Regions from separate parts of the Pantoea sp. SGAir0184 genome, predicted to be linked through region 3. Evidence: predicted binding sites of a transcription regulator. Region 3 holds the regulator's gene; each other region holds the start of a gene.

Evidence for each region. Region 3 encodes Fur, which represses iron uptake genes when iron is present. Its sites were predicted from a motif close to ATAATAATGAGAACNACTATCAA; they were not measured.
Region 1: zupT (zinc transporter ZupT) is a predicted target of Fur. The motif match lies at 1,943-1,965, and genes of this name have one in related genera.
Region 2: fhuA (ferrichrome porin FhuA) is a predicted target of Fur. The motif match lies at 1,907-1,929, and genes of this name have one in related genera.

The regions. Positions count from the first base shown of each region.
Region 1 is NZ_CP028050.1:581,722-585,380, forward strand. It holds gene ribB (3,4-dihydroxy-2-butanone-4-phosphate synthase) at 1-581, shown strand, start outside; gene C1N60_RS02775 (cell wall hydrolase) at 634-1,017, opposite strand; gene zupT (zinc transporter ZupT) at 1,162-1,929, opposite strand; gene ygiD (4,5-DOPA-extradiol-dioxygenase) at 2,140-2,910, shown strand; gene C1N60_RS02790 (glutathionylspermidine synthase family protein) at 2,946-3,659, opposite strand, start outside.
Region 2 is NZ_CP028050.1:3,407,851-3,411,509, forward strand. It holds gene fhuA (ferrichrome porin FhuA) at 1-1,871, opposite strand, end outside; gene mrcB (bifunctional glycosyl transferase/transpeptidase) at 2,200-3,659, opposite strand, start outside.
Region 3 is NZ_CP028050.1:2,995,009-2,998,667, reverse strand. It holds gene glnS (glutamine--tRNA ligase) at 1-1,090, shown strand, start outside; gene C1N60_RS14210 (hypothetical protein) at 1,327-1,722, shown strand; gene fur (ferric iron uptake transcriptional regulator) at 1,784-2,233, opposite strand; gene fldA (flavodoxin FldA) at 2,586-3,116, opposite strand; gene ybfE (LexA regulated protein) at 3,254-3,529, opposite strand.

The DNA.
Region 1 (3,659 bases), 1.8 Mb from region 3:
GGCGCGGCGTGATGGTGCTGGACGATGAAAATCGCGAAAACGAAGGCGATATGATCTTCGCCGCCGAAACCATGACCGTTGAACAGATGGCGCTGAGCATTCGTCATGGCAGCGGCATTGTCTGCCTGTGCATTAACGAAGCGCGCCGCCAGCAGCTGGATCTGCCGATGATGGTAGAGAACAACACCAGCTCTTACGGCACCGGTTTCACCGTGACTATTGAAGCGGCCAGCGGCGTGACGACCGGCGTATCGGCCTCCGACCGTATTACCACCATCCGCGCGGCGATTGCCGATGACGCTAAACCGTCCGATCTGAATCGTCCCGGCCACGTATTCCCGCTGCGCGCGCGCGACGGCGGCGTGCTGGCGCGCGGCGGCCACACCGAAGCGACGCTCGATCTGGTGACGCTGGCGGGCTTCAAACCTGCGGGTGTGCTGTGCGAACTGACCAATGATGACGGCAGCATGGCGCACGCGCCGGAAGTGATTGCGTTTGCGAAGCAGCACGCCATGCCGGTGGTGACCATTGAAGACCTGGTGGCCTGGCGCCGCCAGCATGAAACCCGTCAGGCCAGCTAAGCCGACGTGAAATAAATAAGGCCGGATGTGATGCATCCGGCCTTTTTTATGATTAACGGCTGGCGTAAAAAACGTGATTACCTATCACCACGGTACGCTGGAAGGCGTGGCGCCACGCCGGTCTGGCGCTGTGCGCATGAAAGAAGGTCGCGCCCTTTGTCACATCCGCCAGCTTACCCTCGACAATCCGCTGGGCCAGGCGCTGCGCGCGCTGCCAGCTTTTGTCATGCTGCGGCGGATGGCGATGGGGATGTTTGTGCAGAGACGTCCAGGAGAACTGTTTGGGTGCGTACACCACCGGACAGATCTCTTTGACGTCCCAGTTAGCCCGGTTCATGGTGACAGTGCCGACGGCAATCTGCCCCTTTACCGGTTCGCCGCGCGCTTCATGATAGATATTCATCGCCAGGCATAAAATGGCTCCCTGAATTAACATAACACTCCACTGCTTTCTAAGAGTCGCGTGGAGTGTAATGAGCCCGCCGTCGGGTGTTAACAAGACCCGTCTCGACTACGCCTTAACAAGACTAACTCGTTGATAGTTAAGGTCTAAGTGGTGATAAATGAGACGAATCTCGCGTCAGCCTACCCCGCTGGTTTGCAGCAACGTCAGGCTCAGGCCCATCACCGTCATGCCGCACAGCACGCCGTAGCTGGGATTGTTATGCGGATCGATTTCGCGCGCCAGCGGCATCAGTTCATCCACGGACAGCGCCACCATAATGCCCGCCACCGCCGCCATGATGGCCGCAATCATCACCGGTGAGACCGCCGGCCCCAGCAGCAGAAAGGCGATGATGCCACCAAGAATCTCCGCCATGCCGGACAGGCAGGCCCAGAACAGCGCTTTGGCTTTCGAGCCGGTGGCGGCGTACATCGGTCCGGCCACCGCCAGCCCTTCCGGAATATTGTGGATCGCGACGGCCAGCGCGATGCCCAGCCCCAGTTCCATATCGCTGCTGGCGGTGACAAAGGTGGCAATGCCTTCGGGAAAGTTATGCAGGCTGATACCGAGCGTCAGCAGGATCGCGGTACGTTTCAGGTTGGTGGGGCGGCGATTGACCGCCATCAGATCCTGCGGATGCTGGTGCGGTAGCAGGCGATCCATGGCGAAATAACCCAGTAAGCCGAGCATGAACATGCCGTAGCCAAGCACCGGCGACATGCCTTCCGCATGCAGCGCGGCGGGCAGCATTTCCATCAGGGAAATCAGCAGCATGATGCCAGCGGCAAAGCCGAGCGCAAAGGCCAGTACGCGGTTCGACGGCTTTTGACCGAGCACGCCAAAAATCGCGCCGACGAAAGTGGCACCGCCAGCCAGGATGGTTAGCAGCAAAGGTACTGACATGATGGGCTCCTTAATGATAATGATTACCAGTTACAATATAGTTAACCCCATAAAATATCGAGTTATTTAGCGTAAAGTTATGTCGGCAAAATCTTGTTCAAATTTGCTGATAAACATCATCACGCTTATCAGCGTTTTTCCCCTGGCGAAAGCGCGTATCGTGACAGTCATTAACGCGATCCCGACGCCAGAGGATGAATAATGACCCGCATGCCCGCTCTGTTTCTCGGCCACGGCAGCCCGATGAACGTATTAGAAGACAACCGCTATACCCGCGTATGGCAGCAGCTGGGCGAAACCCTGCCGCGTCCGCGCGCTATTCTCGCCATCTCGGCGCACTGGTACACGCGCGGTACGGCGGTGACGGCGATGAGCAATCCGCGCACCATCCATGATTTTGGTGGCTTCCCGCAGGCGCTGTTCGACGTGCGCTATCCGGCGCAAGGTTCGCCAGCGCTGGCACAGCGCGTTATCGATCTGCTGGCGCCGGTGGCGGTGCAGGCCGATCAGCAGTGGGGCTTTGATCACGGCTCGTGGGGCGTGCTGGCGAAGATGTATCCACAGGCGGACATTCCGCTGATTCAGCTCAGTATTGATGGCACCCAGCCGGCGGCGTGGCATTTTGCGCTGGGACGTAAACTGGCGGCGCTGCGTGACGAAGGCGTGATGCTGGTGGCCAGTGGCAACGTGGTGCATAACCTGCGCATGATTCGCTGGCAGGGCGCGGAAAGCGCTTATCCGTGGGCGGAGAGCTTCAACCAGTTTGTGCGCGATAATCTGGACTACGAAGGCGAGGCGGTGCAGCATCCGCTGGTGAATTATCAGCAGCATGAAGGCGCGCAGCTGGCTAACCCGACGCCGGAGCACTATCTGCCGCTGCTGTATATTCTCGGCGCGCGTGCTGAAGGTGAGGCGGTGAGCATCCCGGTGGAAGGCATGGAGATGGGTTCGATCAGTATGCTGTCAGTGCAGGTTGGCTGACACCTGTGCCGCCCGCAGACCGGGCGGCACGTGCATTACTCAATAAATGTGTGCGGATAGAAACGCGACAGATCCTGGGTGATCAGCGCACGATCTTCGCGCAGACCGATACCGGCAGGCTGATCGTCAATCAGCCAGCTGCCAATCAGCGTGTAGCTGTCGCCAAATTTCGGCAGCGGCCAGAACTGCTGGACGATCATGCCCTCTTCGCCATAGGGGCCGTCGGCGCGCGCGATTTCCTGACCGTTTTCCACGATGGTGATATTGGCACCTTCGCGGGAAAACAGCGGTTTCACCACATATTTTTCCATCTGCGGCGCGCTGGCATCATCGGCAAACCAGGCGGGCAGCAGGTTAGGATGGTTGGGGAACATCTCCCACAGCAGCGGTAACAGCGCTTTGTTGGAGAGAATGCTTTTCCACGCCGGCTCCAGCCAGCGCACGCCGGCATCGGCCAGCTTGGTCGAAAACATCTCGCGCAGCATGAATTCCCACGGATAGAGCTTGAACAGGTTGCTGATCACCTGATCGTGCTGATCGGTAAACTGACCTTTTTCGCCCAGCCCGATCTCATCAATGTAGAGAAATTCACTTGGCAGACCGGCTTCAGTGGCGCAATCCTGCAGATACTGTACCGTGGCGCGATCCTCTTCCGTATCGCGACAGCAGGCAAAGTGCAGCCAGTTAAAACCGTGCTGCTGGTGCAGCGTGGCGAAGCGCTCAATCAACTGCTCCTGCAGGCTGTTGAA
Region 2 (3,659 bases), 410 kb from region 3:
TTCGGCACCTGAACCGGTGTTCTGCCTTTTAAAGTCGTATCATGCGTATATTCTGCATCTGTGTACGCATATGCAGCTGTCACATTAACATTCGCGTTGACCGCCGCTTTCGCTTCGAATTCAATACCACGCGATCGAATTTCACCGCTCTGCACGCTAAATGACGAATTAGACGGATCGACAGTTAAATTCTTATCCTTGGTGATTTGATAAACCGAAGCAGTAATGACAATTGGCCGATCTTTAGGTACGTATTTTACGCCAGCTTCATACTGCTTAGCGCGGGAAGGATCGAAAGCCTTACCGGTTGAGGTCGTTCCGGACGTTGGAATAAAGGACTCGCTGTAACTGAAATAAGGTGCAATACCATTATCAAACACATAGTTCAGACCACCACGCCAGGTAAATGCCTGATCGTGATTCTTATCCTCGACATCACCGTTACGATTTAACGCTGATGTCATTGCGTAGTCATAGCGGCCTCCCAGCGTCAGGACCCACCTATTCCACTCCATTTGATCCTGCGTGTATAAGCCAGTCTGTTCCTGTTTATTCAGATATTGATATAAGTAAGGTGCACCAACCAGACTATCGTTACCGTACTGTGGATTGACTATGCTTATTGGCGTTGCGCCCGTAAATATTGCATCAATATCATTTCGGGTACGCTGGTAATCAACACCAACTAAAACAGTATGTTCAACAGCGCCAGTGGCAAATTTTGCCTGCGCCTGAGTATCAACAGCAAACTGGTTAAGTTTCTCTTTCGAACCAGCATACATCCTATTGATTTCCAGCGTTGCTGGATTAAAAGTTCGGCCATAAATACTGCGATAATCGGTCTGCATTTCGGCATAGCGCAGATTCTGGCGCACCGTCCAGGTATCGTTAAAGCTGTGCTCAAAGTTGTAGCCAACCATTTTGGTGTTGCGCGAGATCTTATTGCTGTCTTCGCCTTCATCAAAATTGGTGGGCAGCTTATAGCTGCTGCCGTCCGGCCGGGTGATGCCCACCACGGTGCCTTCACGCGGCAGCCAGCCGTAATAGCCGGTTTCCGGTTCGTTCTGGAAGTAGGTCAGCAGGTCAAAGCGGGTATTGGCATCGGGACGCCAGCTGAACGAAGGCGCAAGGGTATAGCGCTTCTCTTTGTTCATCTCCTGTTGCGCATCGGCGCTGCGCGCCAGGCCGGTCAGGCGATAGCTGTAAACGCCGTCATCATCCAGTGAGCCGCCAAAATCGAAGCCGGTGGAGAACAGGTTGTCGGTGCCCATCTGGAACTGGACTTCACGCAGCGTCTCCTGGGTCGGCCGCTTGCTCACCAGTGACACCACACCGCCCGGGTTGCTCTTACCGTACAGCACCGAAACCGGACCGCGCAGCAGCTCCGCGCGCTCGAGGAAATAAGGATCGATAGCGAATTCGGAGTAGTTGTCACCCTGCAGCTTCAGGCCATCCAGATACTGGTTGGTGTTGGTTTCGCTGAAGCCGCGAATCGACAGCGCGTCGATAACGTCCGAGCTGCCGCGGTTACCGGTCAGCACGCCTGGCGTGTAATTGAACGCACCTTTGACGCTGGTCACCGCATGCATTGACATCTCTTCCTGCGTCACCACCGATACCGACTGCGGATTCTTCTCGATTGGCGTATCGGTTTTGGTGCCGGTCGCGCTGTGTTTAGCGGCGATGGTCGGCGACGGTCCCCATGCGCTCTCCTGCGCGACGCCGCTGCCGCCATCAGCCGTCACCACCACGGTATCTTCGGCCAGCGCCTGCATGCTGAGTGTGCCCAGAGTCAGGGAAATCAATAACGCGAGCGGTCGACGGGTGGTCACCGCGCGCAGAGAACAAGGAAAAGTGTTTCGCGCATTCATAGTGGGATCTCATGAAAATAGAACAATGCAGGCGAATGGAAACGAGAATGATTATTAGACGCACGGATTTTAGGCGAAACCCGGCAAGCACCGCAAGATGTAATGCCTGCTGGCGGTGAGTTTGCCAGCGGATCGCACATATCCATGATCGCGGCTAAAAAAATGGCGGGCAAAGAAAAAGGCGCCGCAGCGCCAGAGGGAGTTAAATTCAGCTTACAGGTAAGACTCAGGCTGGAGCGCCGCCATGTATCTGGCACCGCTACGTGGTGGTAAAACGCCGGCACTGCATAGGCTCTGAAGGTATAAAGCCGGTGCAGTGCCGGATGGCTTATTTACTGCCAAACATATCTTTAATCCAGCCCGCGACGCCGTCAGAGTCTTTCTGCTCGCCCTGCGGCTGTTGCTGTTGCTGCTGTTGCTGTTGCTGCTCTTGCTGCTGCTGCTGAATCTGCTGCTGTTGCTGCTGGCACAGCGCGTTCGGATCCAGCGCCCACACCGGCAGCGAACGCCAGGTGCTGCTGCCGCTGCCGCAGACAAAGTTACCGGCCGAATCGATATTCATCTGAGTGATATCTTCCGGTGGCGTCAGGACCAGTGGCATCGGCGCCTGGTTGTCGAGGTAGCGACGATAGATCTGCATCGCACCACTGGCACCGTACAGCTTCGAAGTCTGGTTGTTGTCGCGGCCAACCCAGGTGATCGCCACTTCTTTGCCATCAATACCGGCAAACCAGCTGTCGATCAGGTCATTGGTGGTACCGGTTTTCGCCGCCAGATGCGCACCCGGGAAGCGTGCGCCCAGCGCCCGCGCCGTACCGTGATCGGCCACCTGCTGCATGGTATACAGCGTCAGATACGCCGCCTGCGCCGGCTCAACGCGCTGCGCCTGCGGGAAGCTCTGATACAGCACCGTGCCATCTTCCGCGATCACCGAGCGCACCGCCGACAGCGCAGCGCGGTTACCGCCGCTGGCAATTGACTGGAATGCCTGCGCCACTTCAATCGGCGTCAGATTAAGCGCCCCCAGCAGCATGGCCGGTACCGGATGCAGCTGATCTTTTGGCACGCCCAGTTTGGTCCAGGTATCCACTACCGCGTCGAGTCCCAGCGTCATCCCGAGGTTAACGGTTGGTACGTTCATCGAGTTAGTCAGCGCATCCACCAGCATCACTTTACCGCTGAAGCGACGATCGTCGTTCATCGGCTTCCACACCGACCCGTTTGGCTGTTTCAGCGCAATCGGCTCGTCGGCGATCCAGCTGTTGAGGCGATAGCTGTTTGGCTGGCTGAGCGCGGTCAGATAGGTCGCCGGCTTGGCCAGTGAACCGATAGAGCGCCGCGCCTGCAGCGCGCGGTTATAGCCGGCGAACAGTGGATCGGCACCGCCGACCATGGCGCGCACTTCACCGCTGAAGCGGTCAACCACCACCATCGCGGTTTCCAGATCTTTCAGCCCGCGCTGTTTCTTCAGCGTGGGAATGCCGTCTTCAACCGCTTTTTCCGCCGCATCCTGCGAAATCGGATCGAGCGTGGTGAAGATCTTCACGCCGGAGAGGTCTTTGACCTTATCGCCCAGCTTCGCCTGCAGCTCATTACGCACCATCTGCATAAACGCCGGCTGCGGCGTGATCACCCCACCTTTCGGCTGGACACCAAGCGGCCGCGCCGACAGCATGTCGTACAGCTCCTGGTCGATCACCTTCTGCTGTTGCAGCAGACGCAGCACCAGGTTACGACGCTCCAGCGCCAGCTGCGGATTACGCCACGGATTGTACAGCGACGCACCTT
Region 3 (3,659 bases):
CATTAAATTTGCCGAACACCACCAGACTGGCAACAAGTGGTGCATCTATCCGATGTACGACTTTACCCACTGCATCTCCGATGCGCTGGAAGGCATCACCCATTCCCTGTGTACGCTGGAGTTCCAGGACAATCGTCGTCTCTACGACTGGGTGCTGGATAACATCACTATTCCGGTGCATCCGCGTCAGTACGAGTTTTCGCGCCTGAATCTGGAATATGCGGTGATGTCGAAGCGTAAGCTGACGCAGCTGGTGAGCGAGAAGATTGTTGAAGGCTGGGACGATCCGCGCATGCTGACCGTATCCGGTCTGCGCCGTCGTGGCTATAGCGCGGCGTCAATCCGCGAATTCTGCCGCCGTATTGGTGTGACCAAGCAGGACAACATTGTTGAGATGGCGTCGCTGGAGTCGTGCATTCGTGACGACCTCAACGAGAACGCGCCGCGCGCTATGGCGGTGCTGGATCCGCTGAAAGTGGTGATCGAGAACCTGCCGGCCGGGCATGAAGAAATCATCAGCATGCCGAACCATCCGAACAAGCCGGAGATGGGCACGCGTGAGGTGCCGTTCAGCCGTGAGGTGTGGATCGATCGCGCCGACTTCCGTGAAGAGGCCAACAAGCAGTACAAACGTCTGGTGCTGGGTAAAGAAGTTCGTCTGCGCAACGCTTATGTCATTCGTGCCGAGCGCGTGGCGAAAGATGAAGCCGGCAACATCACCTGCATCTACGCTACCTGCGATGTCGACACCCTGAGCAAAGATCCGGCCGATGGCCGCAAGGTGAAAGGCGTTATCCATTGGGTATCGGCGATTCACGCGCTGCCTGCCGAATTCCGTCTGTACGATCGTCTGTTCAGCGTGCCAAACCCGGGCGCGGCCGAGGATTTCCTCACCACCATTAACCCGAACTCGCTGGAGATCAAACAGGGCTTCGTTGAGCCGGGTCTGCGTGCCGCCAGCGCGCTGGCACCGTATCAGTTTGAGCGCGAAGGTTACTTCTGCGCAGACAGCGTGTACTCGCAGCCGTCGAAACTGGTGTTCAACCGCACCGTGGGTCTGCGTGATACCTGGGCAAAAATCGGCGAATAATTTTACTGCTTGATAGCACGATATGATCAGCAAAGGGCGAGCAATCGCCCTTTTTTATTGCCCGTTATCTGCAAACGGGAATCGATTATGCTGAACCAGACAAAAAACAGTAATTACGCGCGATTACGACTAATCTGACTTTAATAAAATTAACTAATTTACCCGTGTGAAATCGTTATTTTCAGGTAGGCTATGCGCTCTTAAATGTTGCTGTGCGGGTTAGCGAAGGAAGAAAAATGACAAGTCTCGCTCTGGAAGCCAAACATAGCGTGGTGGTTTTACATCAGCTTATCGAACGTATTTTTAATCAGGCCGAAGGCAGCGATGACAGTATGGATCTGCTGCTGTCGCACTTTCATCCCGACTTCAAAATGGTGACGCCGCAAGGCAAACAGCTCGATCTCAATGACACTGAAACCCTGTTTCGCAAACTGCACGGGCAGCGGGAAGGGATGCGAATCGCCACCAGTGAGCATGCCATCATTTCCCAGCAGCAGCAGGAAGTGACCATTCAGTATCACGAACTGCAAATGCTTAACGGCAACAACCAGACCCGCATTTCGCTGGCGGTGCTGGACTGCAGCACGCCGGTTCCGCGCTGGCGCTATTTGCAGGAAACGCTGGTCGCCTGAACGCAGCCATAAAAAAACCGGTGCCTGGCACCGGTTTTTTTATACTGCATAGCATATTCAATTACTGATCGTGGAGCGTCTCGTCTTCGCGGCAGTCTCCCAGCGCACAGTGGCCGTACAGATACAGGCTGTGGTTGCTGAGTTTGATACCGTGGCGTGTCGCAATCTCACGCTGACGCGTTTCGATAGATTCATCGCTAAACTCGATCACTTTGCCGCAGTCGAGGCAAATCAGGTGATCATGATGATGCTGCTGGGTCAGTTCGAACACGGATTTCCCGCCTTCGAAGTTATGACGCGTCACGATGCCGGCGTCGTCAAACTGGTTCAGAACACGGTATACCGTCGCCAGACCAATCTCTTCGCCCATGTCGATCAGGCGTTTGTACAAATCTTCCGCACTGACATGATGGGACTCGGGTCCGGGTCCCTGAAGCACTTCCAGAATCTTCAGTCTGGGCAGCGTGACTTTCAGGCCAGCCTTTTTCAATGCGGAGTTGTTGTCAGTCATGCGGATATTGTCCTGTTACTTTGCTAGTCACTTACGGCGCAAAGGCCTTGAATGTGTGGTCAACGCGCATTCTCATTTGCGTCTCATTATAGAGCTCAGCCTGCGAAATGAAAACCGGCTGCGGCGGACAATTCCCCGGATGCTGTAAGGAGAAATGTCGTGAACCTCAGCGGGATCGTGCAGATCGATGTTCCTTTTCGCGCAGTCTCAGTCTGATGCCCGAGGAATAAGCAGATGACCGTTGCGGGTATTCTACAGAATTGAGGGAAAAAGTTAAAAAACCGTAGCTATTATTTTTATAGGTAATTCCATTGCCCGATGTGAGCCAGCGCCCACATCGGACAGGAAAGCATCAGGCTTCGATGATCGCCTGCAGCTGCAGCTCGTCAAAGATCTGCTTAACCCATTTGTCGACGCGCTCGTTAGTCAGTTCAGGCTGACGATCTTCATCGATGGCGAGGCCAAGGAAGTGTTTGTCGTCTGCCAGACCTTTAGAGGCTTCGAAGTGGTAACCTTCGGTTGGCCAGTGGCCCACAATCACTGCGCCGTTTGGCTCAATGATGTCGCGAATGGTGCCCATCGCGTCACAGAAGTACTCGGCATAATCTTCCTGATCGCCGCAGCCAAACAGCGCTACCAGCTTACCGTTGAAATCAATCTCTTCCAGCGTCGGGAAGAAGTCATCCCAGTCGCACTGGGCTTCACCGTAGTACCAGGTCGGAATACCCAGCAGCAGAATATCGAATGCTTCGAGATCTTCTTTGGTGCTCTTAGCAATGTCATGCACTTCGGCGACATCTTTACCCAGTTGTTTCTGGATCATTTTTGCAATGTTTTCAGTGTTGCCGGTATCGCTGCCGAAGAAAATGCCTACGATTGCCATGGAGTGAGTAACCTCTTAAATCCTGATTGTGAAAGTAAGTCAGAAGACGACACAGTTATGCGAATGATAGCAGACCGGCGAAAAGCGCGGAATGTGTAAAGCGCTGAGTTTGTGTTCCAGCGTGCGGTCTGCGCACGTTACGCCAGTTTGAGCTGCGCCAGCAGCATTTGTTCAATCAGTTCACTGCGGCTGATGTTCTGCTGCTCGGCCAGCGTATTAAGCGCGTCGACCGCTTCGCTGGACATTTTCAGCTCAACGCGGCGCAGGCCGCGCACCCGGTCGCGCTTCAGCTGGTTGCGCTTATTAATGCGCAGCTGCTCATCGCGCGACAGCGGACTGGTTTTAGGGCGACCGGGACGCCGCTCGTCTGCGAAGAGATCGAGCGTGGTACGATCTGTCTGTTCTTTTGCCATGGTTTGTGAAACTGCGTGGGCGCGAACGGCGGAAAGGCGCTGCGCGATTTAAACATTTATCGGCCCGACCGCGGCGAAAAAAGCATCCGCGGCAAATTTTTAGCGCGACATCATACTCCAGCGCCCGGCG